4 regions of the Actinosynnema sp. CS-041913 genome follow, and region 3 is predicted to be linked to each of the others. Evidence: riboswitches for the same ligand, from Rfam matches in the RefSeq annotation. Region 3 holds a riboswitch; each other region holds the start of a gene.
What was found. A riboswitch is a leader RNA that binds a small molecule or an ion and turns the genes downstream of it on or off. The one in region 3 is predicted to bind cobalamin.

Region 1 (7,362 bases), 4.4 Mb from region 3:
ACGTGTACGGCTTGGTGGGCAAGGACCGTACCGCGCGGGCACGAACCACTATCGAGTGGCCTCGTACCGCACGGACTCGGTTGCGCAGGCCCGCGCGAAGCGGGCCACGGACTCCGGCGCGGACGCCGGATGCGTGTGCAGGTAAGACGCGTGCACGCCGTCGACCACGAACCCCTCGGCCACCGGGCGCTGGTCGTGGCCGCGCCACTGCCAGGCCGGACGCGTGCCGGCGGGCACGCTGAGGCTCGTCCGGTGGAACTCGTGCCCGGTGATCCGGGCGCCCGCCCGCGCGAGCACGGAGTCGACCGGCGCGACGGCGTCCCGGTAGCCCAGCGTCAGCCGTGGCGTCATCGAGCCGTCGGCGTCGATCACGCCGCACATCGGCACGCCGTCCAGCGATCGCGCCAGGTACAGCAGGCCGCCGCACTCGGCGTGCACCGGTCCGCCGGAGCGCGCGAAGGCGGCCACGGCGGCACGCAGCCCCTCGTTCGCGGACAGTTCGGCGGCGTGCTGCTCGGGGAAACCGCCCGGCAGCACGAGCCCTGAGGTGCCGTCGGGGAGATCCTGATCACGCAGCGGGTCGACCACCACGACGTCCGCGCCCGCCGCCCGCAGCAGCTCCACGTGCTCGGCGTACCCGAAGGTGAACGCCGCGCCGCCCGCGACCGCGACGACCGGCGAACCGTCCACCGGCGACACCTCGGCCGCCGGATCCCACGTGGGCACGGCCATCGCGGGCACCTCGGCCGCCAGCCGACGCACCGCGTCCAGGTCCACGTGCCGCGCGACCGCCGCGGCGATCGCGTCCACGGCGTCCAGCGCGGGCCGGCCGTGCTCGGCCGCCGTGACCAGGCCCAGGTGCCGCGAGGGCAGCCCGAACCTGTCGTCGCGCGGCAGCACGCCCAGCACTTCCAGCCCGACCTCGGCGCACGCACCGCGCAGCACGTGCTCGTGGCGCGCCGACCCGACCTGGTTGAGCACCACGCCGCCCAGCCGCACGGTCGGGTCGTAGCCCCGGAACCCGTGCAGCAGGGCGGCCAGGCTGCGGCTCTGGCCGCGCGCGTCGACCACGAACAGCACCGGCGCGGACAGCAGCTTCGCGACGTGCGCGGTGGACCCGATGCCCTCGGTGTCCACCCGCCCGTCGAACAGCCCCATCACGCCTTCCACCACGGCCAGGTCGCAGCCCCGCGCGCCGTGCGCGAACAGCGCCGCCACGCGCTGCTCGCCGAGCATCACCGGGTCCAGGTTGCGGCCCGGCCGGCCGGTGGCCACCGCGTGGTAGCCGGGGTCGATGTAGTCCGGCCCGACCTTGAAGGGGGCCACCCGGTCCCCCGCGCGGCGCAGCGCCGCCATCAGGCCGGTGGCCACGGTGGTCTTGCCGCTGCCCGACGCGGGCGCGGCGACCACCAGGCGGTTCACCACTCGATCCCCTTCTGGCCCTTCTGCCCGGCGTCCATCGGGTGCTTGACCTTGGTCATCTCCACCACGAGGTCGGCGGCGTCCACCAACGCCGGCGGCGCGTGCCGGCCGGTGATGACGACGTGCTGGTGGCCGGGCCGGTCGCGCAGGGCCGCCACCACCTCGTCCACGTCGATCCAGCCCCAGTGCAGCGGGTAGGTGAACTCGTCCAGCACGTACAGGCCGTGCTTCTCCTCGGCCAGCCGGCGGGCGATCTCGCGCCAGCCTTCGAGCGCGGCGGCGGCGTGGTCGTCCTCGGTGCCCTGCTTGCGGGACCACGACCAGCCTTCGCCCATCTTGTGCCACTCGACGGGCCCGCCCTCGCCGGTCTGCTCGTGCAGCTTGCCCAGCGCGCGGAAGGCCGACTCCTCGCCGACCTTCCACTTGGCTGACTTCACGAACTGGAAGACGCCGATGGACCAGCCCTGGTTCCACCCGCGCAGCGCCAGACCGAACGCGGCGGTGGATTTGCCCTTCATCTCCCCCGTGTGGAGGAGGGTGAGCGGCCGGTTGCGCCGCTGTTTGGTGGTAAGCCCGTCGACGGGGACGACGGACGGTTGTCCTTGAGGCATCGGTGGCTCCTACGCGGCTCGTGCGGCGCGCACGACGCCCGCAACCCGGTCGGCGGACAGTTCTTCCAGGCGCAGGCACACGGCGTCCAGCGCCTCGGCGACGCGCCCGGCCAGACCGAGGCGCACGTGGCCGGACTCGCAGTCCACGACCACCGACGCCACCTCGTCGGCGGCCAGCAGCCCGGCGGCGCGCAGGGCGTCCCGCATCGGGTCGCCGCCCGTGCCGGTGGCGGTGGCACGGCCGTCGGTGAGCAGCACCAGCAGCGGGCGGCGGCGCGGGTCGCGGACCCGTTCCACGTCCAGCACCCGGCGGGCGCGCAGCAGACCGTCGGCCAGCGGGGTGCGCCCGCCCGTGCGCAGTTGGCGCAGTCGGGCCGCCGCCGCGTCCACGGAGTTCGTCGGCGGGAGGGCGGTCTCGGCCCCGGCGCCCCGGAACGTGATCACGCCGACCTTGTCCCGGCGCTGGTAGGCGTCGCGCAGCAGCGAGATCACCGCGCCGGTGACCGCCGACATGCGCTGCCGCGCGGCCATCGAGCCGGACGCGTCGACCACGAACAGCACCAGGTTGCTCTCCTTGCCCTCGCGGACCGAGAGCCGCAGGTCCGTGCCGCGCAACACCAGTCCCGGACCGCTGCGGCCCCGGGCGGCCTGGAACGGCGCGGCGGCGCCGAGCGTGCCGACGAGGTGCAGCCCGGAACCGTCCACAGTGGACGATCGGACCACTCGCCCGGTGCGGGCACGGGCGCGGGAGCGCTTGCCCGGCGCGCCTTCGCCGACACCGGGCACCTGGAGCAGCCGGGTCTTGAACGAAGGCGCGGGGGCGTGGGTGCGCTCGGCGGAAGAGCCCTGCTGTCCGTCCGATGGCTGTCGACCGTCCGGGGACTGTCCGTCCGAAGTGGACTCGGGCGCGTCCTGGGGCAGGCCGCCGCCGTCATCCGGCCCATCGGGGTCGTCGTCCGGACCGGAGGGCTCCTCGGCGTGTTCCGCGCCCTGGCGCATGGCGTCTTCGAGCTGCTCCTCCTCCAGGCCGGGCTCGTCGAACGGGTCGCGGCGCTTGCGGTGCGGCAGGGCCAGCCGGACGGCGGCCTCCACGTCCTCCTCCGCCACCTCGCCCACCCCGCGCCACGCGGCGTGCGCGGCGGCGGCGCGGGCGACCACCAGGTCCGCCCGCATCCCGTCGACCTCGAACGCCGCGCAGATCCCGGCGATCCGGCGCACCTCGGCGTCCGGCAGCACCACGTTCGGCAGGTGCGAGCGCGCGGTGACGATCCGGGAGGCCAGCGAGGCGTCCTCGTCGGCCCAGCGCGCGGCGAACCCGACGGGATCGGCCTCGTACGCGAGCCGCCGCCGGATGACCTCCGCGCGGGTCGCCACGTCGCGGGCCGCCCGCACCGAGACGGTGAGGCCGAAGCGGTCCAGTAGCTGTGGCCGCAACTCGCCCTCCTCCGGGTTCATCGTGCCCACCAGGAGGAACGACGCGGCGTGCGACACGGATACGCCCTCGCGCTCGACGTGCGCGCGGCCCATCGCGGCGGCGTCGAGGAGCAGGTCCACCAGGTGGTCGTGCAGGAGGTTGACCTCGTCCACGTAGAGCACGCCCCGGTGCGCGGCGGCCAGCAGGCCGGGCTGGTACGCCCGGACGCCCTCGGTCAGCGCGCGCTCCAGGTCCAGCGAGCCGATCAGCCGGTCCTCGGTCGCGCCGACCGGCAACTCGACCAGCCGGGCGGCGCGCCGTTCCGACAGCGCGGTCGCGTGCGGGCCGTCCGGGGAGGCCGTGTCGTGCGGGGCGGTGTCGTGCGGGGCGGTGTCGTGCGCGGCGGTGCGGTGCGGGCCGTCCGACGAGGCGGTGCGGTGCGCGGCGACCCCGTGCGGGCCGTCCGACGAGGCGGTGTCGTGCGCGGTGGTGTCGTGCGCGGTGGTGTCGTGCGCGGTGGTGTCGTGCGCGGTGGTGTCGTGCGGGCCGTCCGGGCAGTCGGCGTCCACGGCGGCGGGGTCGCAGCCGAAGCGGCAGCCCGACACGACCTCCAGCGAGGGCAGCAGGGCGGCCAGGGCGCGGACCACGGTCGACTTCGCGGTCCCCTTCTCCCCTCGGACCAGGACCCCGCCGATACCGGGGTGAACGGCATTCAGCAGCAACGCCATGCGGAGGTCGTCATGTCCGACGACAGCGGAAAAGGGGAAACGCGCGCCCATGCGGCGGTGTCCTTCCTCGGGTGTCCACGCCCGGGTCCGGTCCGGTGAGTTCGGGGGCCGAGTTCCTGACTCCCGGATCCACACGCCCGGTCACAGTGGCGGGACCGTGCCGGATTCGCACCGGCTTCCTCGCGCACCCCTACAGCCCAGGCATCGTCGCACCTCGGCCGACGGGCTCCAAGTCCCCGGCGAGGACTCCGCGAGCGAGGACGGTCACACCTGCCCGAACCCCGACCCCGGCAGGCCGTGCGGTCGACCGGTGGTGGATCACTCCGGCGTGCGGTGGTGGGCCGGGCATTCGGCGTCCACACCGGAACTGACCTGCGAGATCAGCCCCGCGAGGCGGACGCGGTGAGGGCTGGGTCGCCGTCGTGCCCGGTGCTCGGGCCGGACGCCGGCTCCGGGGCGGGGTGGGCCGGCTCACCCAGGCGTACCCGCACGCTCAGCGGGGCGCGGAAGGAGAGCAGGCCCAGCATCGGTGGCGGTTCGGGTGAGGCCAGGCTGAGGTTCGGGAAGCGTTCGACGGTCTCCCGCAGCACCACTTCCGCCTCCAGGCGGGCGAGACCGGCGCCCAGGCAGAAGTGCCGGCCGTAGCCGAACGCCAAATGTTTGCGGGCGTTCGGTCGGGCCGGGCACAGCCGTTCCGGGTCCGCGAACACCTCCGGGTCCGAGCCGGTGCCGGCCAGCATCAGCAGAAGGTGCGCGCCCGCCGGGACGGCCACGCCGGAGATCGTCGTCGGCTCGGCCGCGATCCGCCGCCACGTGTTGACCGGCGGGTCGCGGCGCAGCACTTCCTCCACGACTCGTGCCGGCATGCCCGGCTCGCCCAGCCTGGACCACAGACCTCCGTGGCGCAGGACGGCGTCGAACATCGCGCACAGGAGCTGGGTGGTCGTCTCCTGGCCCGCGATGAGCAGGAAGTAGCACAGTCCGGCCGCCTCGCGGATGGGCACGTCCCGCAGTGCGCCGAACAGGTCGTCGCCCCGCGCCGTCCTGATCCGGCGGGTCAGCCACTGGTGGAATTCGGCGGTCGGCTTCGCCAGCTCGTGCTGGCGGTCCAGCGACGGGTTGCCCCAGAACAGCTCCAGGGACGCCGTGCTCCACGCCTTGAGCTTCGGGATGTCCACGTCGTCGATGCCCATGACCTCCATCAGCACGATCGCCGGCAGGTCCCGGGCGAGGACCGGGTGCAGGTCGGCGATCGGACCCGTCAATCCGGCGAGTCGTTCCCGCGCCAGGTCGGCGATGCGGGGGCGCATGGCCTGCACCCGGGCCGGGGTGAGGAAGGCCGCGACCAGTCTCCGCAGCTCGGCGTGGGTGTCGGTGCCGTTGTTCGCCAGGGTCGGCGGCAGGGAGAAGCCCGCGCGGGCCAGGACGCGCAGCACCGGGCGGGGGATCGCGGTCACGGCGGTCAGCGCGTTGTCCGGGTGGAAGCGATTCGGGTCGGCGAGGATCGCCCGCACGTCCTCGTAGCGGCTGACCAGCCACAACCCGGTGTTCTCGTCCAGGTGGACCGGTGCGTTCACGCGCAGCGAGCGCAGCTCGTCGGGTCCTGCCTGGAAGAGGTCCACGCGGGGACGGTAGCGGCCGGATGCGACACTGCCGGCGTGAGTGTCAGCACAGGGCCGGAGGCGACCGGCGGACCGGAGTCGGTGTTCGACTGGATCGACACCCGGGCGGAGGCCCGTGCCAAGGCCGGTCTCGCCCGCCGGGTCCGGCCCCGTCCGCCCGACTCCACCGACCTCGACCTCGCGTCCAATGACTACCTCGGCCTGGCCCGCGACAAGCGGGTGACGGGCGCGGCGGCTGCCGCCTCGATGCGCTGGGGCGCGGGGTCGACCGGATCGCGGCTGGTCACCGGCTCCACCGAGCTGCACACCGAGCTGGAGTACGAGCTGGCGAACTTCTGCGGCACGCAGTCGGCGCTGGTGTTCTCCTCCGGCTACGCGGCGAACCTGGGCGCGCTCGCCGCGCTGTCCGGTCCGGGCACGGCGATCGTGGCCGACCAGCACATCCACGCGTCGCTGATCGACGGCACCCGGCTGTCCAAGGCCGACGTGGTGGTGGCCGGGCACTGCGACGTTCCGCAGGTCGCGCACGCGCTGGCCACGCGGGGCAAGCGGCGGGCGCTGATGGTCACCGACTCGGTGTTCTCCGTCGACGGCGACCTCGCGCCGCTGGCCGAGCTGGCCGCGGCGTGCCGCGAGCACGGCTCGGCGCTGATCGTGGACGACGCGCACGGCCTCGGCGTGATCGGCGAGGGCGGCCGGGGCGCGGTGCACGCGGCCGGCCTGGCGATGGCCCCGGACGTGGTGACCACCGTGACGCTGTCCAAGTCGCTGGGCGCGCAGGGCGGCGCGGTGCTCGGGCCGAGCCGGGTGGTCAAGCACCTGGTGGACACGGCCCGGACGTTCATCTTCGACACCGGCCTCGCGCCGGGCAGCGTGGCGGCGGCGCTGGCGGCACTGCGGATCCTCCGCGAGGAGCCGGACCGCTCGACCCGTGCCCTCGACGTGGCGCAGGACCTGGCGTTCCGGCTGCGCGAGCAGGGCCTGCTGGTCAGCAGCCCGACGGCGGCCGTGGTGTCCGTGCGGGCGCCGTCGCCCGAGGCCGCGTTCACCTGGGCGGAGGCGTGCCGCGCGCAGGGCGTGGTGGTCGGCTGCTTCCGGCCGCCGTCGGTGCCCGACCAGGTTTCCCGCCTCCGGCTGACCGCGCGGGCGGACCTGACCGAGGCCGACCTCGAACGGGCGGTACGGGTGATCAGCGAGACCGGCGCATCCGCAGGTGCGGTATCCCGTCCTCGATGAACTCCGAGCCCTCGGGCATGAAGCCGAACGACGCGTAGAAGTCGGCGACGTAGGTCTGCGCGTCCAGCACGCACACCTGCCGGCCGACCTCGACCAGCGCGGCCTCCATCAGCCGTCGGCTGTACCCGCGACCGCGCGCGGCGCGGGCCGTGCAGACCCGGCCGATGCGGAACGTGCCGTCCGACTCCTCCAGCAGCCGCAGGTAGGCCTGGGGTTCCGGCGATCCGTCGGCCTCCAGCCAGAAGTGCCTGGTATCAGGTTCGAGGTCACGGCCGTCCAGCTCCGGGTAGGCGGAGGACTGCTCGACCACGAACACCTCGCCACGAAGT
Region 2 (7,362 bases), 1.3 Mb from region 3:
GCCCGCGTCCGGGGTGACCAGCAGCGGCCAGCCGAACGCGGCCACGCCGATCGTGCCGGAGACGGCGAGGGCGATGGTGGCGCGTGGTCGGATGCGGACGGGGGCGGTCATCGGGTGGCCAGGGTGGTTGCGACGTCGGCGACGGTGAGCCAGGGGAGCGGCGCGAGGACCTTGGCCACTTGCGGGGAGAACGTGGGTGAGGCGGTGACGACTTCGGCGGTGGGGCCGTCGGCGACGGTGTCGCCTTCGGCCAGCACGACCACGCGGGTGGCGTATTCGGCGACGAACTCCACGTCGTGGGTGGCGAGGAGGATCGCGTGCCCGTCGTCGGCGAGGGTGCGGAGGGCTTCGGCGAGGCGGGTCTTGGCGGGGTAGTCCAGGCCTCGGGTCGGTTCGTCCAGCAGGACCGCGCGGGGCTGTGGGGTGAGGGCCACGGCCAGTGCCAGCGCCAGGCGTTGGCCTTCGGACAGGTCGCGTGGGTGCCGGTCGTCCGGGATGCCCGGGGTCAGGCGGTCCAGGAGTGCGCGGCAGGTGCCTCGGGGTTTGCCGGATTCGCGGTCGGACTGGTCGCACTCGCCGCGCACGGTGTGCAGGTAGAGCAGGTCGGCGGGCTGTTGCGGGACGAGGCCGATCGCCCGGCGGCGTGGGCCGGGTTTGAGGCCCGCCGGGTCGACGCCGTCGACGGCCACCTCGCCGGCGGACCGCTTTCCGGTGCCCTGCAACGCCCACAGCAGACTGGACTTGCCCGATCCGTTGCGCCCCATCACAGCCACCCGCTCGCCCGCGCCGACGGTGAGGTCGACGCCGCGCAACGCCTCCACCGCGCCGTACCGGACGCGCAAGCCGTTGGCACGCAACACCGTGGATCGCGCGGCCGACCGGACTGACTCCGCCGCAGGTGGCAGACCGGTTCGAGGCCGGCCGTCGGCCACGGGTGCAGCCACGTCGTTCCGCGCACTGTCGTCGGCGGAGGTCAACCGCTCGCGCAACGGTCCGGCAAGGCGGCGGGCGTCGCGGATGGACACCGGGATCGGCGACCAGCCGGCGAGTTGGCCCAGCCGCACCACGGGCGGTGCGACGGGGGCGTCCGCCAGCACCTCGCCCGGGTCGCCGGCGACGGGTTTCGCGTCGCCGGGCAGCCACACCGCCCGGTCCGCGTACTGGGCGACCCGTTCCAGCCGGTGTTCGGCGATCAGCACCGTCATGCCCAGGTCGTGCACCAGGCGGTGCAGCGCGGCCAGCACGTCCTCCGCCGCGCCGGGGTCGAGCGCGGACGTCGGCTCGTCCAGCACGAGCACGCGGGGGTGGGCGGTGAGCGCCGCGCCGACGGCCACCCGTTGCTGCTGGCCGCCGGACAGGGTCGCGAGTGGACGGCGCCGCAGGTCCGCCAGGCCCAGCAGGTCCAAGGTCTCCTCGACGCGTTTGCGCATCACCGGGTTCGGCAGGCCCAGCGACTCCATCGAGTACGCCAGCTCGTCCTCCACCGAGTCGGTGACGAAACCGGCCTGCGGGTCCTGCGCCACCATGCCCACCACGTCGGCCAGTTCGCGTGGCGGGTGGGTGCGGGTGTCGCGGCCGTCCACCAGCACCCGTCCGGTGAGCGTGCCGCCGGTGAAGTGCGGCACGAGGCCGTTCACCGCGCGCAGCAGCGTCGACTTGCCCGACCCGGTGCGGCCGACCACCAGGCACAGCTCGCCTTCCGGCACGTGGAGGTCCACTTCGGACAGTGCCGGGCCGGGTGCGTCCGGGTAGGTGACGGAGACGTTCTCGAACCGGATCATGTCCTCTTCCGTTCGGCGGTCAGCACCGGCACGACCGCGCACAGCAGGCCGATCGCGGGCAGCAGCGGCAGTTGGGGCACTTCCAGCGGCACGGTGCCCGGCGTCAGCGCCGCGCCGCCCAGGCCCGCCGGCGCCAGGTACGTCCCGAGCGCCGCGACCAGCCCGGACCCGACGGCCAGCGCCTCGCGGAGGCCCCACACGTCGGGCCGGTACCGGCTGCGCCGCACCCGCCGCGACCCCGTCCACAGCCCGGCGACGGCCAGCGCCGAGCCGAGCACCAGCATCGGCGCGCCCACCACCGGCGGCGCGCTGCCGTCGAGCAGCCCGTACACGCCGACGCACAGCCCGATCAGGCCGCCCAGCACCAGCGTCCCGGTGAGCACGCGGGTCGACGTCGGCAGCCCGGCGTTGCGCCCGTAGCCGCGCGAGTCCATCGCCGCCGCCAGCACCAGGGACCGTTCGAACGCGTCCTCCAGCACCGGCACCAACAACACCTTCACCGCCCGGACCCCGCGCACCGCCTCGCCCCGCAACGCCCGCGCCCGACGCACCGACCGCGCACCCGCCACGAGCTGCGGCGCGACCGTCATCGCCACGACCACCGCCACACTGACCTCGTACAGGGCGGCCGGCAGCGACCGCAGCAGCCGCTTGGCGTTGGCCAGGGCGTTCGCCGCGCCGACGCAGCACAGCAGGGTCGCGAGCTGGAGTCCTTGGCACACCGCGAAAACCAGCCCTTCGGCGGTGACCGGGCCACCCAGCCGGATACCGCGCGTCCACGCCGGCAACGGCACCTCGGGCAGCGCGAACAGCACCGTCGTCCCGCCGACACCGCCCAGCAGGACGTGGAACACGACCCGGACGCCGATCACGACGAGCCCGAACTTGAAGAACACCCCGTAGGAACTCGCCCACGGGGTGTCCTGCCGGCACGACACGGCCACGAACCCGGCGACCGCGATCACCAGGCCGAGCATCAGCGGGTTCGTGGTGCGGCTGGCCACCGCCGCCAACGCCAGCGCCCACAGCCACCACGCGCCCGGGTGCAGCGCCCGGCTCACGACCCCGCCTGACGGCGCCTGCGCACCGTCCACCAGCCCAGCGCGCCCAACAGGGCGATCACCGCGAGACCCACCAGCAGCCCGACCTCGCCGCCGGGCTGTTCCCCGGTGGCCAACGTCGTGATGTCGGCGGGTGCGGCCGACTGCGTGCCGGCCGACTCCGCCGTGGCGGTAGTCGCCCCGGCCCGGTCCGGGGTCGGCTCCGCACTGCCCGGCTGTGTCGTCGCACCGGTCTGCGGTGCGGGCTCGCCCGACCGGCCGGGTTGAACAGGTTGGCCTTGCCGATCGGGCTGACCGGGCAGTCCGGGCTGACCGGGTTGGCCGGTGGGCTGCGGCGGCGGGGCGTGCGTGGGTTCGGGACGTGCCGGAGCAGGGGCAGGCGGCGCGACACCGGGTTGCCCGCCCGCCCCGAACGCCCAGCCCTCGACCGCGCCGGGAGCCGGATCACGGCCCGCCGCACCGACATCGCTGTACACCCACGACCCGCCGGGCCGCGCGTGCCAGTACGACCAGTAGGCGTCGGTGGGGGAGGCGTTGACGCACGGATCGCTCTCCGGCACGTTGTCGATCCGGCAGACGAACCCGGCGAACCGCTGGGCCATCCGGTAGCCGAACCCCGCGCCGCTCAACGCCGCCAGACCGCTGCCCGGGTCACCGGCCGCGCAGCCGGTCCGCACCTCGCCGCCCAACGCGCGGAAGTCCACCACCACCGTCACGCCGGCGCAGTCGGCCGCCGCCGAGGCGGGCGCCGGAGCGCCCGCCACCAGCAGACCGACCGCGATCAGCAGCGCACGCGCCCTCACGGCGCGGTGGCAGGCGCCTGACCCGCGCCGAACGCCCAGCCCTCGACACTGCCCGGCGCGGGGTCGTGGCCGGCCGCGCCGGACGTGCTGTAGGTCCAGGCGCCGCCGGGCTGCGCGTGCCAGTACGACCAGTAGGCCGTCACCGGAGCGCCGTTGCACGGGTCGGGCAGCGCGTTGATCCGGCACACGAAGCCCGGCCGGCGCGGCACGAAGGCATAGCCGAACCCGGCCCCGGTGAGCGCCGCCAGGCCGGTGGCCGGATCACCCGGCGCGCACGCGGTCTGCACGGTCCCGCCCAGCGCGGTGAAGTCGACCACCACCGTGACGCCGCTCGTGCCCGGACACGCCGCCGCCTGCGCGGCGGGGGTGACCGCCACCAGCGCGCCGCCCGTGGCGGCCAGCACGGCCAGCGTCGACAAGAGCCTGCGGATCATCGCTGCTGCTCCTTCACCGTGGCATAGCGCTTGCGCCCCAACGTCATCGCCAGCGCGCCCGCCACCAGCAGGAGCGTGCCGAGCCACAGCGCCGGGCCGACCGGCACGCCGGTGCGGGCCAGTTCGTCGCCGCCCGACCCGGCGAAACCGGCCGGGGTATCAGTGTCCGAAGTGGACGGTTCGGTTGTGGTGGTGGGGGCCGGGCAGTCGAGCACGGGCGCGGCGGGCTTGTCGCCGGCCGACGAGATGTCGGCCAGGCTCACGCCGGTCAGCCCCAGGATCGCCTGCGAGGTGGCGCGGATGGCGTTGCCCGGCTGGAAGTCCCCGGCGTCGTAGTTGATCGCGCCCGTCGCCGCCCCGGCACAGCCCACCTGGAGTTTCGTCAGGTACGCCACGGCCCGGTCGGCGACGTCGTCCCGTCCGCCGACCCGCAACGCCTGCGCGGCGAGCCCGGTGCTGTTGGCGTTGCTCGTCGTGCCCTTGTCGCCCGGCAGGCCGTTGTCCGGGAACCCGCCGTCGGCGAGCTGCCGACCGGCCAGCCAGGCGACGCCGTCCGCCGCGTCGGCGGTGCGGCCCGCGGCCAGCAGCGCCTGCACGGCCATCGCCGTGGCGTCCACCTGGGAAGTGCAGGTGGCCTGCGCGAACTGCAACGGGAACCCGCCGTCCGGGCACGCGCTGCCCGCCAGGAACGTGACGGCGGCCTCGGGCGCGGTGCCGTGCCGCTCCAGCGCCACCACCGCGATGGACTGGCTGAAGTTGTTGGTGAAGTCGCTCGGGTAGGAGGTCTTGTCGGTGAACCGGCCCGACGGGGCCTGCAACGCGGTGAGCCCGGCGATCAGGTCGACGCCGCCGAAGTTCGCGGGGTCCTTGCCCTGCGCGAGCACCGCGAGCGCCAGCTTGGCGTACGCGCCGGCGTACTGCGAGCCTTCCTCGTCGGTGACGTAGGCGTTGATCGTCTCCGGCTTCTCCAGCCACGCCAGCGCCTTCGCGGCGTTGTCCTGGGCGACCCCGGCCGCGTCGAGCGCGAGCAGCGCGTCGATGGTCAACCCCTGGTCGGGGAAGGTGTCCGGGCCGATCACGGTCTCGAACCGCTCGCCGTCGACGAGTTGGCGGGCCAGCCACCCGGCCGCCGCCTCGACCGGCTTCGTCGTGACAGGCCCGGCGTCGGCGGGTTCGGCGAGAGCGGATGCGGGCGCGGAGGTGGCCGGCTCGGCGAGGGCGGCGGGCGCGGCGAGGAATGCGGACAGGGCGACGGCGAGCACGGGGGCGGTCCGTCTCAACGGCATGGTTCGGCCTTTCCGGGCGCAAGGCGAGCGCGGACCCCGGACAGCCGTCACCGACTCCCCCAGGCTCCGACCCGCGTTCCTCGACGGTGTCAGGAGCAGTGCACGCACGGCGGGTGTTCGGGCTCGTCCGATATCGGACCTACCGTTGCGGGTCAGCGCCGGATTCCGACCGGCTTCCCCCGCGTCATGCGCGATTCCCGATCGTCTGTCAACGGGACACGGCCTGTCAATCCGCCTGTGGCGCGATGCCACCCACTCGTACGTACGGTTACCGTCGGTCAGTCGAACCTGGGGAAGAGGGGTGTGGGATGGCGACTCTGGCGTCGGTGCGCGACGGCTTGGTGGCGTGGGTCGCACGGCGTTCGGTGACGCGGTGGGTCATGGGAAGGATCGGTTCGCGGGCGTTGTCGCTGCTCCCGGACCGTGCGCTGGTCCCGCTGAAGCGGGACGGGGTGACGCCGGCCGCGGAACTGGAGCGGATGAGGGGGAGCGGTCCGGTCCACCGGCTGCCGGTGCCGTTCGGGGTGCGGGTGTGGTTGGTCACGGGTCAGCCCGAGGCGAAAAAAGTGCTTTCCGACACAGAGGCGTTCAGTAACGATTACGCCCGATTGGGCGCGGCCATAGGGCGGATCGAGCAGACGCCGGGCGGTCTGGGCTTCGCCGACCCGCCCGACCACACGCGGCTGCGCAAGCTGCTGACGCCGGAGTTCACCATGCGCCGGCTGTCGCGCCTGGTGCCGCGCATCGACGAGATCGTCACCGAACGCCTGGACGCGATGGCGGCGGCGGACGGTCCGGTGGACCTGGTCAAGGAGTTCGCGCTGCCCATCCCGTCGCTGGCCATCTGCGAACTGCTCGGCGTGCCCTACGCGGACCGCGCCCGGTTCCAGGAGTTGGCGGCGGCGCGGTTCGACCTGTTCGGCGGGGCGGCGTCGGCGCTGGGCGCGATCTCCGAGTCGCTGAAGTACATGGAGCAGATCGTCCGACGCGAACGCCGCAACCCCGGCGACGGCCTGATCGGCATGATCATCCGTGAGCACGGCGACGCGGTGAGCGACGAAGAGCTGGCGGGCCTCGCCGACGGCGTGCTGACGGGCGGTTTCGACACCACCGCGAGCATGTTGGCGCTCGGCGCGATCGTGCTGATGAGCGACCCGGCGGCGCGCACGGCGATGCGCGACGACGATCAGGCCGTCGGACCGCTGGTGGAGGAACTGCTCCGGCACCTCAGCGTGGTGCAGGTCGCGTTCCCCCGGTTCGCCAAGCACGACCTGGAGATCGGCGGCACGGAGATCAAGGAAGGCGACGTGGTGGTGGTGTCGTTGAGCGCCGCCAACCGCGAAGGCTTGGCACGCCTGGACTTCGACGCGGCCCGCAAGGTCTCCGCGCACCTGGCGTTCGGGTACGGCGCACACCGCTGCGTGGGCGCAGAACTGGCCCGGATGGAGCTGCGCGCGGCCTACCCGGCCCTGCTGCGGCGGTTCCCGAACCTGCGATTCGCCGACGACGAGCCGACTTTCCGCACCGCGTCGATCGTGCACGGGGTGGACCGGCTGATGGTCCACGTCCGCTGACGACCGTGCACCCTGCACGACCGTGCAGGGTGCACCGTGGGTTCGCGGTAGGACGGTCGTTCGCGTTATCCCTGCGCCGCAACGACTTCGCTCATACCGGACGCGGCGGCCGGCGCACCCGCGGCCAACCGCGTGATGCGCTCCGCGGCATCCTCGGCGGCGTCCATCGCCTGGGCCGCCGCGTCGGCCGCGGCCTGGGCGGTGTCGGCCGCCCCGACCGCCGCGCCGGCCTCCTGCCGCAACCGCTCCGCCAACTCGGAGTCCCCGCCCCGTTCGGCGATCGCGGCCCGCTCCCGCGCGAGCACCGCCGCGCGCCGCGCCTGCGCCCCGGCGTCGTAGGCGGCGTCGGCCACCTTGTCCGCCGCGTCGATCAGCTCCATGTCGCCCAGCACCGCCGCGATGTCCCGGCGCAGCGCGAGCGCG
Region 3 (7,362 bases):
AACTGACGGCTCCCCGTACCACCGCGCCGCGCCGTTCAACGCGCCGTGCTGGCGTTCGAGGCGCGATCAACCTCGCGGCATGACTAGCACGGTCCCGCGGCCAACGAACCTGCTGCGCTCACTGACAGTGCAACTGGCCGCCAGCGGGGAATCGTACTGGCCGTCCGCGGGTGGCCGTCCACGGGGAATTCCGACTGGCCGCTGACATACGCAGCTTGACGGCAGAAGAGTGACCACGACGCAAGGCGACCAGCACCTACGCAGGTCTTGGACACAGCCGGGAACACTACGAAAAACGACCACATCATCGGAAGCCCCAAGCGTTGCCGGGGGACCGGTCTCAACGGGACGCGCCGCCCGCAGCGCAACCCGCCCAGGGTGTCAAGTCGCGTTCTGCTCCTGGGTACGCGAGTCGATCGGCTGGGCGGGTTGCTTTGCGGGCGGCGTGTTGCGCTGACACCGGTCCCCCGGCAGCCTTTAGGGCTTCCGATGATGTGGTCCCGTTGCATGCTGTCCCCGGCTTGAGCCCAGACCTGCGTAGGTTCTGGTCGCCTTGCGTCGTGGTTCCTCTTCTGCCGTCAAGCTGCGTAAAGCAAAGATTCAAGAGCTTGTTCGCTTGAGGCTGCAAGGTGGGCTCGGCCCGGAGGTGGGTCAGGCCGACAGGCCCAGTGCCGCGCAGGCGGCAGCCACGCCGGCGGCGCGCAGGTCTTCGTGCGGTGCGTTCGGGAAGATCAGCACGCAGTCGGCCAGACCGCCCAAGGCGACGGTCGCCTTCGCCGCGTCGGCGAGTGAGGGGTCCGGCCCTACCAGCAGCGCGCCCAGCCGCTCCCTCCACTCGAACAGCCGGTCGATGAGACCCAGTTCGCTCAGCGAGGTCAGTTCGTAGACGATCAGCGCCACTACCTCGCGGTGCCGGTGGTGCAGGTCGAAGTAGCCCTCCAGCAGGGCGCGGGGCGCCGGCTCGGTGCGCTCGGCTTCGGTCACGAACCTGTCGCCGTCGTCGAACAGCGGCAGCACGATGCTGCGCACCAGGTCCTCACGGGACGAGAAGTGGTAGTACAGCGCCGGTTTGGTGATGCCGAGGCGGTCCGCGATCTCTTGCAGGCTGGTGCTCCGGATCCCCTGCTTGAGGAACAGCTCGCGCGCGACGGCCTGCGCGCGGGCCTTGGTGTCGGACTTGGCCTTGGACATTCCCCCAGCTTAACGACTTAACGGTCGGTAAGGCTTGCATGACTCCGACCCGTGCACTTACCATCCGGTAAGTAAGGAGGTAGTGACATGAAGATCCTGATCTCCGGCGCGAGCATCGCCGGACCGGTGACGGCCTACTGGCTTGCCCGGAACGGCTTCGAGGTGACCGTGGTGGAACGGTCGCCGGCACTGCGCAAGACCGGCGGTCACGCTGTCGACCTGTTCCGGCCCGCGATGGACATCGCCGAACGGATGGGCGTGCTGCCTGCTCTGCTGGACCGCAAGACCGGCACCGATCGGATGACGATCCACAGCCCCGGCGCGCGGCCGGTCGAGGTGGACCTGCGCCGGGTGTACAGCGCGGTGTCCGACCGGCACGTCGAGATCATGCGGGACGACCTGAGCGAGGTCTTCCACGACGCCACGCGCGGTGACGTGGAGTACGTGTTCGGCGACTCGATCACGTCCGTCTCGGCCGACGGCGAGGTGACGTTCGAGCGGGGCGCGCCCCGCCGGTTCGACGTGGTGATCGGGGCGGACGGACTGCACTCCAACGTGCGGCGACTGGTGTTCGGCGACGTGCGCGAGGATTTCATCGGGGCGTACCTGGCGGTGCAGTCGGTGCCCGACGGTCTCGGTCGCGCCGACTACACCACCGCGTACATCGAGCCCGGCCGGATCGCCGCCATCTACAGCGCGCGCGACCTGCCCGACGCACGGGCGGTGTTCCTGTTCCACAGCGGGAAACTGGACTACCACTACCGGGACGCGGTGCGGCAGAAGGAGTTGCTGCGCTCGGCGTTCACCGGGATGGCGGAGGCCGAGAGCTGGCTGGACCACGACGGGACGTTCTACTTCGACTCGATCACCCAACTGCGCATGGACACCTGGTCACGTGGCCGCGTGACACTGGTCGGCGACGCGGGCCACTGCCCCGGCCCGGCGGTCGGCGGCAGCACCAGCCTCGCCGTCGTCGGCGCGTACGTCCTGGCGGGCGAACTCGCGGCGGCCAACGGTGACCACGAGCGTGCTTTCGCCGCGTACGAGGCGGAGATGGGCGACTACGTCCGCCGCAGCCGGGTGGTCGCGCTGGCCGCCGCGAAGCGCATCGTGCCCAGCACCCCGCGGGACGTGTGGCTGCTGCGCAACGGGGCCAGGCTGGTGAGCCACCTGCCCATGCCGCTCGGCCGGGCGCTGGCCAAGCTCAACCGCAACGGCATCCGCCTGCACGAGGCCGTTCGGACCAAAGACTACGCCTCGACCACCCGTGCCGTGGCCGTGCCGCCCGACCCGTCCAGGTGATTCCCGCATCGTGAACCCGGTTCCCACGATCCGCTACGCTCGGGGGGCTGGTGGTCCGCCCCGTCGCGACGGGGCGGGGCAAGAGGGAACCCGGTGCGAGTCCGGGACTGCCCCGCAGCGGTGAGTGGGAACGAAAGCCGTAGTCACAAGCACTGGAAGCCTCCGGGAAGCCACGGCCGGTAGGAACGCGCAGGACGCCCACGAGTCCGAAGACCTGCCATCGGCCCGCGCACCGCCCGGTGCGCGGTGGTCCGAGGCCTCTCGGGTGGGCTGGGCGGACACGGCCACCGTGCCGTCCGCGAAGCGTGCCCGGACTCCGGCCCGGACCTCCCGCACGCTCGCGAGGAGAGAGCTTGTGACCACCATCGGCGCCACCGTCCTCGGCTATCCCCGGATCGGTCCGCGCAGGGAGCTGAAGCGCGCCGTCGAGCAGTACTGGTCGGGTCGCGTCGACGCGCCCGCGTTGCACGCGATCGGCGCGGAACTGCGCGCCGCGACCTGGTTGGACCTGCGGGACGCCGGGCTGGACACCGTGCCCGGCAACACGTTCTCGTACTATGACCACGTCCTGGACACGGCCGTGTTGTTCGACGCAGTGCCGCAGCGGTTCCGCGCGCTCGGCCTGTCCGAAGTGGACACTTATTTCGCCATGGCGCGAGGCCACGACGACGCTCCGCCGCTGGAGCTGACCAAGTGGTTCGACACCAACTACCACTACCTGGTGCCCGAGCTGGGTCCGGACACGGTATTCCGGCTCGTCGGCGACAAGCCGCTCGCCGAGTACCGCGAGGCACGGGCACTGGGCGTGACCACGCGGCCGGTGCTGCTCGGACCGGTGACGTTCCTCCTGCTGGCCAAGGGCGACCGTCGGCTCGACCTGCTGGACCGACTGCTGGACTGCTACGCCGAACTGCTGTGGACGCTGGCCGCCGAGGGCGTCGAGTGGGTGCAGTTGGACGAGCCCGCGTTCGTCGCGGACCGGTCGCCGGGCGACCTGGACGCGTTGCGCCGCGCCTACGCACGCCTGGGAGTCCTCGCCGACCGGCCGAAGCTGCTGGTCACCGGCTGCTACGGCGATCTGGGGCCGGCCTTGGACGTGCTCGCGTCGTCCCCGGTGGAGGCCATCGCGCTGGACCTGGTCGCGGGTCCGGTGCCGGCGCTGCACTCGTTGCGGGACAAGACCGTCGTGGCCGGTGTGGTGGACGGGCGCAACGTCTGGCGGACCGACGTCCCGTCGGCCGTGGCGAAGGCGGCGACCCTGTTGGGCACGGCCGGCGAGGTGGCCGTGTCGACGTCGTCCACGCTGCTGCACGTGCCGTACGACCTGGACGCGGAGACCGCCCTCGAACCGGCGGTGCGGGACCGGTTGGCGTTCGCCCGGCAGAAGGTGCGCGAGGTCGTGCGGATCGCGGAGGCGCTGCGCGGCTCGGCCGACGCGGGCCGCGCGCCTGCCGCCACACCGCGCCGGGACGACCACGTGCGGGCGCGGATCGCGTCGCTGCGGCCGGAACACGGGGTGCGCGCGCCCTACGCCGAACGGGCCGCCGCGCAGCAGGCGCGACTGGGTCTGCCGCCGCTGGCCACGACGACCATCGGCTCGTTCCCGCAGACGTCCGCGATCCGCACGGCGCGGGCCGACCTGCGGGCGGGGCGGCTGGACCAGGCCGGGTACGTGGCGCGGATGCGGGCGGAGATCGGGCGGGTCATCGCGTTGCAGGAGGACATCGGCCTGGACGTGCTGGTGCACGGCGAGCCCGAGCGCAACGACATGGTGCAGTACTTCGCCGAGCACCTGGAAGGGTTCGCCACCACCGAGCACGGCTGGGTGCAGTCCTACGGCTCGCGCTGCGTGCGCCCGCCGATCCTGCACGGCGACGTGTCGCGGCCCGCGCCGATCACCGTGCCGTGGAGCGTCTACGCGCAGTCCCTCACCGACCGCCCGGTCAAGGGGATGCTCACCGGGCCGGTGACCATCCTGGCGTGGTCGTTCGTGCGCGACGACCAGCCGTTGGCGGAGACCGCGGCCCAGGTGGCGCTGGCGCTGCGCGACGAGATCCGCGACCTGGAGGCCGCCGGCGTCCGGATCGTGCAGGTGGACGAGCCCGCGCTGCGCGAGCTGCTGCCGCTGCGGAGGTCCGGGCACGCCGCCTACCTGGAGTGGTCGGTCGGGGCGTTCCGGCTGGCCACGGCGGGCGCGTCGCCGGCCACCCAGATCCACACGCACCTGTGCTACTCGGAGTTCGGCGAGGTGATCGACGCGATCGACGGGCTGGACGCGGACGTGACCACGATCGAGGCCGCGCGGTCGAAGATGGAGATCCTGGACGACCTGCGGTCGGCGGGCTTCGGCCGGGGCGTGGGTCCGGGCGTGTACGACATCCACTCGCCGCGCGTGCCGGACACCGACGAGGTGGTGGCGCTGCTGACCGCGGCCGTGCGGGCGGTGCCGGGGTCGCGGCTGTGGGTGAACCCGGACTGCGGCCTCAAGACCCGCGGGTATGCGGAGGTCGAGCCGGCCTTGCGCAACCTGGTGGCCGCGACCGGACGGGTCCGGGCCTCGTTGTAGCGAGCCGAGTGCCGGCGCCTCGCCGGGCCTCGACTTCCCGTGCGCCCCTCCGCGGCGGAGGGGCGCACGGGAAGCGTCACCACTGGATGGACTCCAAGGCGTCCAACGGCTGCCGCTCGTCCAGCGACTCCGGCACCGTCAGCGTGTCGGCGGCTTGCAGCGACTTCGGGAACGTGAAGCCGCACCGCGCCTCCACGTCCGCCACCTTCACCTGGAACACCCGGAACTCGTCGAGTTCCAAGGCCTCCAGTTGGTTCAGGTTCTGGGTCAGCACGAACGCCCGCGCCTTGAGCACGCCCTGCTCCACGAACGCGATGACCTTCCAGTACTCGCGCGGCAGCCGAACCCCGCGGAACACCCGGTCGTCGGCCTGGAACACCGGGCCGCCGTAGACGCTCACCCGCAGGTTGTCCACGTCCACGTCGGACAGCACGGCGTCCTCCAGCCTGCCCCACAGGCCGTTGCGCATGCTCTGGTTGAAGTCATCCAGTTGAGGCGTGATGTTGGTGAAGAAGAACGAGTCCACATTGGCCTGTTCCGCCTCGTTCTTGCTGCCCCACAACAGGTCCGCGCGCCGCGCCACGTGGCCCCGGTCGAGCCGGTTGCCCTTGTACAGCTCGTCGCCGACCTGGAACTCGGCCGGGATGCGCGAGTCCAGCACGAACGGGATACCGCTGCGGTTCACCGTCTTCAGCGTCTTGCCGTCGATGTTCCACGCCACCCAGAACGCGAACCGCCGGGACTTGCACTGCGCGAGCGAGAAGTGCGTGTAGTCCACGACTTCCGACCCGCCGAGCACCACGGCGTCCGCCTTGGCCGCCGCGCCGAGCACCGGCACGCCGACCGGCACGCCGAGGAAGTCGGCGGCGAAGCCCTTCTTCTTGGCCACGGCCTCCGGCTTCGGCGGCTGGAGGGTGACGCCGAGCTTCTCGAACACCGACTGCGGCAGGCACGCGAGCGCGTGCTCGTCGGTGCTGCCGCCCGCCTCACCGCCGAAGTGCAGGCCCGCCATGGTCTTGCCGACCTTGCCGTTGGCGGACTTGAACATCCACACGGATCCCGAGTCGCCGCCCGTGCTGATCTCGCCGCCGGTCGCGGGGCGCGCCGGGTCGGGGCCGATCTCGAAGCAGCCGATCTCCCGGGCGCCCACCGAGCCGCCGTAGTCCAGCTTCACGATGGCGTCGACGCGCCGCACGATCCCGTGCGTCACACCGGTCGTCCGGCCGCTCTTGACGACCTTGTCGCCCAGTTCCGGCTCGCCGATCTTCTCCGCGGTCACGCCGAGTTCCAGGATCTCGCAGACGAACCGCCGGTCCTCGATGGTCGCGATCGCGCAGTCGCCCGCCGCGCCGAGGTGCGACCGGACGAGCGTGCCCACCCGGTTGCGGTCGACCCGGTTGTCGTCGTGCGGACCCGGTTGCACGATGACGTCGCCGAGCGCGCCATCCGGGCCGTGCAGGACGTGCCAGTTCGACAGGATGTACGGGGTGCCGTCGACGCGGTCGTAGACGATGCAGCCGACGGTGCCGGCGGGCACCGACGAGTGCCCGATGCTGGCGCCGGGCGCGACCGGGTCGAGGCGGACCTTGCGCTCACCGGAGGCGCGTTCCGGCACGATCTGGAAATTGGTCTTGTAGTCGCGCTCCAGCACGTCGGTCGGCACCGCGACGCCGTCCACGGTGATGGTCTCCGGCAGCAGCGCGGTGTTCAGCGCACCCAACGCCTCGGGCGCCGCCTTCTGCTTGACGGTGAACTGGATCGCGATCTCGTCGGTGGGCTTGCCGTTCTCGACCTTGTAGCCGATGCCGATCGACGAGACGTTGTCGTCACGCAGGTATTCGGCGCCCTTGGCGCGCACGAACCGTCGGAGCGCCGCCAGCAGCGAGTCGTTCTTCTTCTTGGCCATTACCAACATCCCCCTGTGTGCGCACGTCGGTGCCTTGCTGTCGACGGGCCGTGAAGCGTCGTTACCCGCACGACGGCGTGTTCACCCGTTCAGCCCAGCACCGACCACCGAACGCCGATGTGATCAAGCTTTCCCAAGCGGGGCAACGGAAACATCAACAACGGGCGGCCCGCCGCTGAACGGGCGGTGGCTAGAGCAGGCCGTGGTCGCGCGCGTACATCGCGGCCTGCGTCCGGTCGCGCAGGCCGAGCCGGCCGAGGATGCGGGAGATGTGGTTCTTCACCGTGCCCTCGCTGACGTACAGCCGGCGGGCGATTTCCCGGTTCGTGCCACCGGCCGCGACCAGCCGCAGCACCTCGACTTCGCGCTCCGTAAGCGAATGGTCACTGGGCGGCGC
Region 4 (7,362 bases), 730 kb from region 3:
CACCGCCATCCTCGACGCCGCCGAGGAAAACCGCGCCGACGCCATCGGCATGTCCGGCCTGCTGGTCAAGTCCACGGTGATCATGAAGGAGAACCTGGAGGAGATGAACTCGCGCGGTGTCGCCGCGCGGTGGCCGGTCCTGCTCGGCGGTGCGGCGCTGACCAGGGCTTACGTCGAGAACGACCTGACCGACATGTACCTGGGCGACGTCCGGTACGCGCGGGACGCGTTCGAGGGCCTGCGGCTGATGGACGCGATCATGGCCGCCAAGCGCGGCGAGTCGCCCGCGGTCGACCCGGAGGCGGAGCGCAAGGCCGCCGAGCGCAAGGCGCGCCGCGAGCGGTCACTGCGCATCGCCGCCGAGCGCAAGGCCGCGCAGGAGGAGCCGGTCGAGGTCGGCCGCTCCGACGTCGCCGTGGACGTGCCGATCCCGACGCCGCCGTTCTGGGGCACCCGCGTGGTCAAGGGCGTGCCGCTGGCGGACTACTCGGCGATGCTGGACGAGCGCGCCACGTTCATGGGCCAGTGGGGCCTGAAGGGCTCGCGCGGCGGCGGTCCGACCTACGAGGAGCTGGTGGAGACCGAGGGCCGGCCGCGCCTGCGGTACTGGCTGGACCGGCTGGCCACCGAGGGAGTGCTGGCGCACGCGGCGGTCGTGTACGGGTACTTCCCGTGCGTGTCCGAGGGTGACTCGCTGGTGGTGTTGCAGGAGCCCAAGCCCGACTCGCCGGAGCGGCTGCGGTTCACGTTCCCCCGGCAGAAGCGCGACCGGCGGCTGTGCCTGGCCGACTTCTGGCGGCCCCGCGAGTCCGGCGAGGTGGACGTGATCGCGTTCCACCTGGTCACCATGGGCCAGCCGATCGCGGACTACGCCAACGAGCTGTTCGCCAAGGACTCCTACCGGGAGTACCTGGAGGTGCACGGCCTGGGCGTGCAGCTCACCGAGGCGCTGGCCGAGTACTGGCACCGGCGCATCCGCGAGGAGCTGCGCTGGTCCGACGGCGCGTCGGTGTCGGCGGAGGACCCGGACGACGTGGAGGAGTTCTTCAAGCTCGGCTACCGCGGCGCCCGCTACTCGCTGGGCTACGGCGCGTGCCCGGACATGGAGGACCGGGTCAAGGTGGTGGAGCTGCTGGAGCCGGGCAGGATCGGCGTCCAGCTATCCGAGGAGCTGCAACTGCACCCCGAGCAGTCCACCGACGCCTTCGTGGCGCACCACCCCGAGGCGAAGTACTTCAACGCGTGATCGAGACTTCGGTCTCGCCTGACTGCCGCCACCCGGAGAAGTAGGGAAGGCTGGCGGGTGGCATCGCGGTGAGGCCACGCCGGGAGTCCGCACGTCCACGACGACGTGGCTGGGGGGTCCCGCGGCCGGCCGTTGCGGTTTGCCGTGCCGGCCGCGCTCGGCCCTGTGGGCGATGACAGGCGAGGCGTGGGCCGCGCACGACGGCGAGCAGGCGGTGCCGCTGGTCGGGTCGGAGGCAAGGTGCGGGCGGTGAGCGTGGAGGAGGCCCGGTGAGCGTCGAAGCCGTGCTGTGGGACATGGACGGCACGCTGTTGGACTCGGAGAAGCTGTGGGACATCCCGCTCTACGAGTTCGCCGAGAAGCTGGGCGGCAGCCTGTCGCTGGCGACCCGGCAGGCGATGGTCGGGTCGAACGTGCCGACGACGATGGCGCTGCTGTTCGCCGAGGTCGGCATCACGCCGACGGAGGAGGAGACGGCGGACGGCGCGGCGTGGATCATGCGGCGCACCGAGGAGGTGTTCCGGGAGGGCCTGCCGTGGCGTCCGGGGGCGCGGGAGGCGCTGCGGGCGGTCCGGTCGTCCGGCGTGCCGATGGCGCTCGTGACGTCGACGGAGCGGGGGCTGACCGAGGTCGCCCTCGACACCATCGGCCGCGACCTGTTCGACGTGACCGTATGTGGGGACGAGGTGGAGGGCCGCAACAAGCCGCTGCCCGACCCGTACTTGAAGGCGGCCCGGCTGCTGGGCGTGGAGGCCGGGGCGTGCGTGGCGATCGAGGACTCGCCGACCGGCGTCGCGTCGGCCGTGGCGGCGGGCTGCACGGTCCTCGTCGTGCCGTGTGATGTGCCGGTGTCGGCGGGGGAGCGCCGGATCTTCCGCGAGTCGCTGGTCGGGGTGGACCTCGACGTGCTCGCCGCGCTGCGTGGCGAGAGCTGATCTTGAGCCCGCACGTCCGAACCGTCTCTTGAGCCGGCACGTCCGGGGTTGTCCTGGTCGGGTGCGGACCCGGCCAGGACGACCCCTATGTCGGCGGTCCGGCAACCTGCGCCGTGACCTTTCTGGTTGGTGGCGGATCGTCGGTCAGGCGGGTGGTCGGTCAGGCGATCGTCGGTCAGGCGATCGTCGGTCAGGCGGCGGTCGGTCAGGCGGGTTGTCGGTCAGGCGGTGAGCGCCTGGGTTTTGCTCCGCACGGCCGGGTCGATCAGCAGGCCGAACGCGACGCCCAGACCGAGCCACAGCGTGGCCGTCTCGGCGAGCGAAGCCAGCCGGAAGTCCCACAGGACGTCGCTAGGCATGTCCGCCGGAATCGCGTCCGGCGGCGCCGGGAACGCCAGCAGGATCACCGCGAACCCGGCGACCACGGCCAGCGCGACCGCGGTGAACCGCACCGGCCGGCTGAGATGTCCCAGCCGGGACGCGAGGTAGCCCGCGCCGAACACCAGGAGCAGACCCGCCGCGATGACGCCCAGGTAGAGCACCGTCCGGTAGCCCACCGTGTTCGGGTCGCCCACCGCCGGCGGGTTCGCCGGGTACTTGATCGCGGGCAGCAGCGCCGCCGCCCCGAACACCGCCGCGGCCAGCGACACGCTCCGGCTGAACGGCGTCCGGTCGGTGAACCAGCGCCGTGAACCGGCGTAGGCGGTGGCGAACAACGCGCCGACCGCCAAGCCGACGATCACCGCCGCGAGCACACCGCCGACCAACTGCGTGCCCCGACCGAACAGTTCGCCGTGGTCGTGCCCGCCGGTCGGGGCCGGCTCGGCGGCGGCCCGCGCCTCCTCGACGGCCAACGCGGCCCGGATCGGCACTTCGACCACGAAGAGACCGACCAGGCCCGCGAGCAGCCCGGCGATGCCCCCCGCGCCGATCCCGCGCAGCAGCACGCTCCGATAGCTGGTCATGGCCGGCCCTAGTGGCACGGGACGCCGAGCGCGTGCCGCCCGTCGTGGAAGAACTCGTGCAGAGACTCGGCGGCGTGGCCGAGCGCGACGCCGTTCTCCTGGAGGACCAGCCAGGTGACCATCAGCGCGACCAGCGCGACAGCGTAGGCCCACCTGGGAATGGGAATGGAAAGGGAGTGCGCGGGGCTCGTCATGACGGCCTCCTCCATACCTCGTGGAAGGTCAACAACAACTCATGCCGCAGCCGGTCTCCTGACTCCCGGATCGACACCGTCCCCGCGTCTTCCCAGCCGCAGTGTGCGACCAGTGACGTTCTCGGCGGGTTGGCTCCCCGGTCACAGTGGCGAGGACCGCGCCGGATTCCCACCGGCTTCCCGTCCACTGCGGCGGTCGAACCGTAGATGGCCACGACACCCCGGCACAACCGACCAGACGAGTTGTCATCCACCCCACCCGACCACACCCCGCTCCGCGCCCGCCCGATATCCGGCCTGTCGCTTTGTGGCCGCCTGCAGCTCAGGTCGTTGCCGTTGACGACTCAGGCCACTTCGGCGGTCACCTCGGCGGCAGCGGGCAGTCGCCGCAGGTCCCGCCGCCGTCGAGTCGGTAGTACAGGCAGCAGCTCCGCCGGCGGAACACCACCTCGTCGGGGAACGGGAGGAAATCCCCGGAGTCCCGGAAGGGCGGGTCGCCGAGCAGCCGCCCGCCCAACACGAGGCAGTCCTCCGCCGACGCGACGCCACTGCGGCTGACGGTGCGCAACGCCCCGGCGATCGAGGACGCCGCGTTGCCCCACAGCAGGCCTCGCGCCACCGGGACGACCTCGCGGATCGCCTCCACCACCGGCTCCAGCGACTCGGCGATGCCGACGCCGGCGACCGGTTCCTCGATGCGCACCCGCAGCCCGTCCGGCCCGTAGTGCCACCACAGGTTGCCGGGCCGGATGTCCGGCGCAACCCCGCCCACGGCATGGGCGGCGACCGTCGGGCAGAGCAAGCGGGCCGTGTAGCTGAGGAAGAACAAGGACGCCGCCACCCGGGGCTCCCCGGTCCGGTACCGCTCGGCGATCGCCCGGAGCGTGTCGGGCAATGCCGACCCGTCTAGCAGAGCGCCGCCGGACTGCCACTCACCCCCGGACTGCCCTTCGCCGCCGGACTGTCCTTCGCCCCCGGACTGCCCATCACCCTCGGATCGCCATTGGCTCCCGACTGTTCCGGCCTCGGGCCGGCCGACATCGAGGGCGAAGAAGGGGCTGAGGCCACGAATCTGGCGCAAGGTGGACAGCACGCGGACGTAGTCGGACACGTGGCTAGTCTGCCGCCGTGGACGCACTGGGCTTGGGACTGACCCTCGGCTTGGCGGCGAGCATCAGCCCCGGCCCGCTGTTGGTGCTGGTGGTGACGTCGGCGCTGCGCTCGGGATGGCGCGCCGGAACGCTCGCCGCCTGCGCACCGCTGCTGTCCGATGCCGTGGTGGTCGCGGTGGCCTTGCTGCTGCTGGACCGGCTGCCGGCGAGCGTGCTCGGGGTGCTTGGTGTCGTCGGTGCGGTGTTCGTGGTGTGGAGCGGAGTCCAGACCATCCGTGAAGCACACGCCGCCTCGCTGGGTGGGGCGACAGGCGACGGCTCAGGTGCGGGCAGTGGCAGTGGCAGTGGCGGTTCGGGTGTTGGCGGTGCACGTGTGGGTTCGGGGTTGGGGCCGGAGGACGCCCTTGCCCTGCGGCGTGCGGTGGTGGTGAATCTGCTCAGCCCGCATCCCTGGGTCGCGTGGGCGACCGCCCTGGGACCGCTGACCATCGCCACCTGGCGTGGGTCGGCGGGCGCCGGAGTGGCGTTGTTGGTCGGCTTCTACGTGACGTTGGTCGGCGGCAAGATCGTCATCGCCCTCCTCGTCGCCCGTGGCCGCCGGCGTCTTGGTGACACCGGGTACCGCCGTGCGTTGACCTGCGCCGGAGTGTTGTTGGTGCTGGCGGGCGTGGCGTTGGGCATCGAGTTCGCCGGTTACGGCAGGTAGAACGTCATCAGGTCGCCTCGCACCGGTGGGAAGAGCGTGTGCATCAGGTCCGCGTTCGGGCCTGGGTAGACGTCCGGGAACCCGGCGGTCAGGCCGCGCAGCCCCTGCGGACCGAACAGCAGGGACGCCAGCAGGTCCGGCGCGACCCCGGCTCCACCCGCCGCGCCGGGCGCCTGCATCGTGCCGCCGGCGACGACCGGCCCGACCTCGCCGGCCCGGTAGGGCAGCCGGACGTGTGACCGGTAGAAGGACACGACCGCCTCGCCCTCCGCGTCGGCGAAGGGCGACTCGGCCAGCCGCCGCCCGAACACCGGGCGCAGGTGCTCCAGCAACGCCAGCGGATCGTTGATCCGCACGTAGTACGAGTTCGCGTCCTCCGGCGGCGGACCGAGGAACGGCTCCAGCGCGTCTCCCGCCACGGTGCCCGGACGCTCGTTCGCCGTCGTCGCCCCGGTGTGCGCGAGCAACGCGTGCGCGGCGGCGGCGTCCACCGCCGCTACCTCGCACAGCCGCACACCCTCGTCCGGCGGCGTCGACCGACCGGTGCCGACCGGCAGGCCGTCCCGCTCGACCAGCCACTGCGTGCTGCCGTCGCGGGCGATCAGCCAGCGCCACAACGGGGTCGAGTGCGGCATCCACAAATCCGCCCGAGCCTGCTCGGCGTGCTGGAGGCGGGCCAACGCCGGGATGTCGTCCAGGGTGGCCTCTCGCACGGTGGCTTCCCGCACGGTGGCTTCCCGCACGGCGGCCTCGCGCACCGTCGCCTCCCGGACCGTGTCGGGGCTGGTCGGCGGGGTGCCGACCACCGGTCGCACCGGTGCGACCGGGATCGCGTAGGTGTAGCCGAACAGCCGGTAGAAGTACGGGATGCCCAGCATCACGTTCACCAACTGCCCGCGTGCGGCGGACCGCTCGTGCGCCCAGTCCATCAGCGCCCGGACCAGACCACGACCCTCGTAGTTGCGGTCGGTGGCGACCAGCTCGACCTGGCCGGCGGGGATCTCGACGCCGTTCAGGACCAGCGTCTCGTCCAGCAGGGTCGCGGTGGAGACCACTCGATCCCCGTCCACCACGACCGCGCACGACTCCCACCCCGCGTCCGGGTCCTCGACCACCAGTCGGTGGTCCACCGCGTCCTCCGGCTCGCCCCGGTCGGCCAGCAACGCGCCGATCTGTTCGAGGTCCCGTGGCTCGGCCGGGCGCAGCACCAGCCCGTCGGACAACGTCATCCCCGCAGTGTCGACGTTGCTCCTCTCGTCGTGCCACCGGATTTACGGCGGCGATCCTTGTCACCGAACTGATTTGGCCGGTCGGACCCGAGTGCCGCACAATCCGGGCTCATGTCCTGGCTGCCGTCAGATTTCGCCCACCCCACCCGCGTCGAGCTGGGCACGGGCCACCACTTGAGGCCGATCCGGGAGTCCGATGTGGACCTCGACTACCCGGCCGTCATGGGGTCGAGGGAACGACTCTGGTCCCTCTTCGGCGAGAAGTGGCACTGGCCGCCCACGACCATGACGTACGAAGAGGACCGCGCCGACCTCGCCCGCCACGAACGGGAAGCCGAGGCGCACCAGTCGTTCAACTACGCGCTGTTCGACCACGACGAGACCGCCTTGTTGGGCTGCGTCTACATCGACCCGGCGGAGGACGCGCTCATCACCTGGTGGGTGGTGGACGAGTACGTCGGGACCGAACTCGAACGTGCCCTGGACGCCTTCGTGCCCGAGTGGATCACCCGCGCCTGGCCCTTCACCAGCCCTCGGTTCGGGCTCTGAACTCGACCGCGCAGGCCGTGGGCCGGCCGCACCCAGGACGAGGCGAGCGCGTTCCTCACCTGTCCGAGACGCCACGCGGGTCGCCGAACCACCTCCTCAGGGACTCGGCCAGTTCCTCGGGGGCGCCGCCCGCCCAGGCCACGTAGCCGTCCGGCCTGACGAGGACCGCGTCGGCGGGCGGTGTGGGGGTCGTCGTGGTGTGGATGTCCACCCGATCGGTCCAGGGTGTGGCGGTGGCGCGGAGATCGGAGCGGTCGGTGAAGTCGAGGAGCAGGGGGCGGCCGGTTCGGGACAGGGCGGCGACGGTCGTGTTGTCGGACAAGGGCAGGTCGGGCATCCAGCGGCCGGTCAGCGGGTGGGTCGAGGTGCCCATGTCGTAGACGGTGTCGGCGCCGGACATCAGGTCGGAGATGCGGCGTACCGCTG

Region 1: linked by a shared signal. The riboswitch ahead of ACQPZF_RS33615 (magnesium chelatase subunit D family protein) and the one ahead of metE (5-methyltetrahydropteroyltriglutamate--homocysteine S-methyltransferase) in region 3 are both predicted to bind cobalamin.
Region 2: linked by a shared signal. The riboswitch ahead of ACQPZF_RS20405 (peptidase) and the one ahead of metE (5-methyltetrahydropteroyltriglutamate--homocysteine S-methyltransferase) in region 3 are both predicted to bind cobalamin.
Region 4: linked by a shared signal. The riboswitch ahead of ACQPZF_RS18320 (CbtB domain-containing protein) and the one ahead of metE (5-methyltetrahydropteroyltriglutamate--homocysteine S-methyltransferase) in region 3 are both predicted to bind cobalamin.

Annotation. Positions count from the first base shown of each region.
Region 1 is NZ_CP192037.1:7,483,646-7,491,007, forward strand. It holds gene ACQPZF_RS33605 (cobyrinate a,c-diamide synthase) at 49-1,422, opposite strand; gene cobO (cob(I)yrinic acid a,c-diamide adenosyltransferase) at 1,419-2,033, opposite strand; gene ACQPZF_RS33615 (magnesium chelatase subunit D family protein) at 2,043-4,226, opposite strand; cobalamin riboswitch at 4,266-4,390, opposite strand; gene ACQPZF_RS33620 (cytochrome P450) at 4,556-5,797, opposite strand; gene ACQPZF_RS33625 (8-amino-7-oxononanoate synthase) at 5,834-7,033, shown strand; gene ACQPZF_RS33630 (GNAT family N-acetyltransferase) at 6,987-7,362, opposite strand, start outside.
Region 2 is NZ_CP192037.1:4,389,839-4,397,200, forward strand. It holds gene ACQPZF_RS20380 (ECF transporter S component) at 1-111, opposite strand, end outside; gene ACQPZF_RS20385 (ABC transporter ATP-binding protein) at 108-1,781, opposite strand; gene ACQPZF_RS20390 (CbiQ family ECF transporter T component) at 1,778-2,842, opposite strand; gene ACQPZF_RS20395 (hypothetical protein) at 2,839-3,645, opposite strand; gene ACQPZF_RS20400 (hypothetical protein) at 3,642-4,079, opposite strand; gene ACQPZF_RS20405 (peptidase) at 4,076-5,365, opposite strand; cobalamin riboswitch at 5,457-5,586, opposite strand; gene ACQPZF_RS20410 (cytochrome P450) at 5,674-6,939, shown strand; gene ACQPZF_RS20415 (hypothetical protein) at 7,005-7,362, opposite strand, start outside.
Region 3 is NZ_CP192037.1:3,109,523-3,116,884, reverse strand. It holds gene ACQPZF_RS15030 (TetR/AcrR family transcriptional regulator) at 652-1,191, opposite strand; gene ACQPZF_RS15025 (FAD-dependent monooxygenase) at 1,279-2,493, shown strand; cobalamin riboswitch at 2,528-2,729, shown strand; gene metE (5-methyltetrahydropteroyltriglutamate--homocysteine S-methyltransferase) at 2,849-5,059, shown strand; gene ACQPZF_RS15015 (DNA/RNA non-specific endonuclease) at 5,136-6,965, opposite strand; gene ACQPZF_RS15010 (response regulator) at 7,156-7,362, opposite strand, start outside.
Region 4 is NZ_CP192037.1:3,842,687-3,850,048, forward strand. It holds gene metH (methionine synthase) at 1-1,246, shown strand, start outside; gene ACQPZF_RS18310 (HAD family hydrolase) at 1,543-2,181, shown strand; gene ACQPZF_RS18315 (CbtA family protein) at 2,403-3,146, opposite strand; gene ACQPZF_RS18320 (CbtB domain-containing protein) at 3,155-3,340, opposite strand; cobalamin riboswitch at 3,372-3,547, opposite strand; gene ACQPZF_RS18325 ((2Fe-2S)-binding protein) at 3,702-4,451, opposite strand; gene ACQPZF_RS18330 (LysE family transporter) at 4,469-5,158, shown strand; gene ACQPZF_RS18335 (GNAT family N-acetyltransferase) at 5,146-6,387, opposite strand; gene ACQPZF_RS18340 (GNAT family N-acetyltransferase) at 6,499-6,936, shown strand; gene ACQPZF_RS18345 (FAD-dependent monooxygenase) at 6,992-7,362, opposite strand, start outside.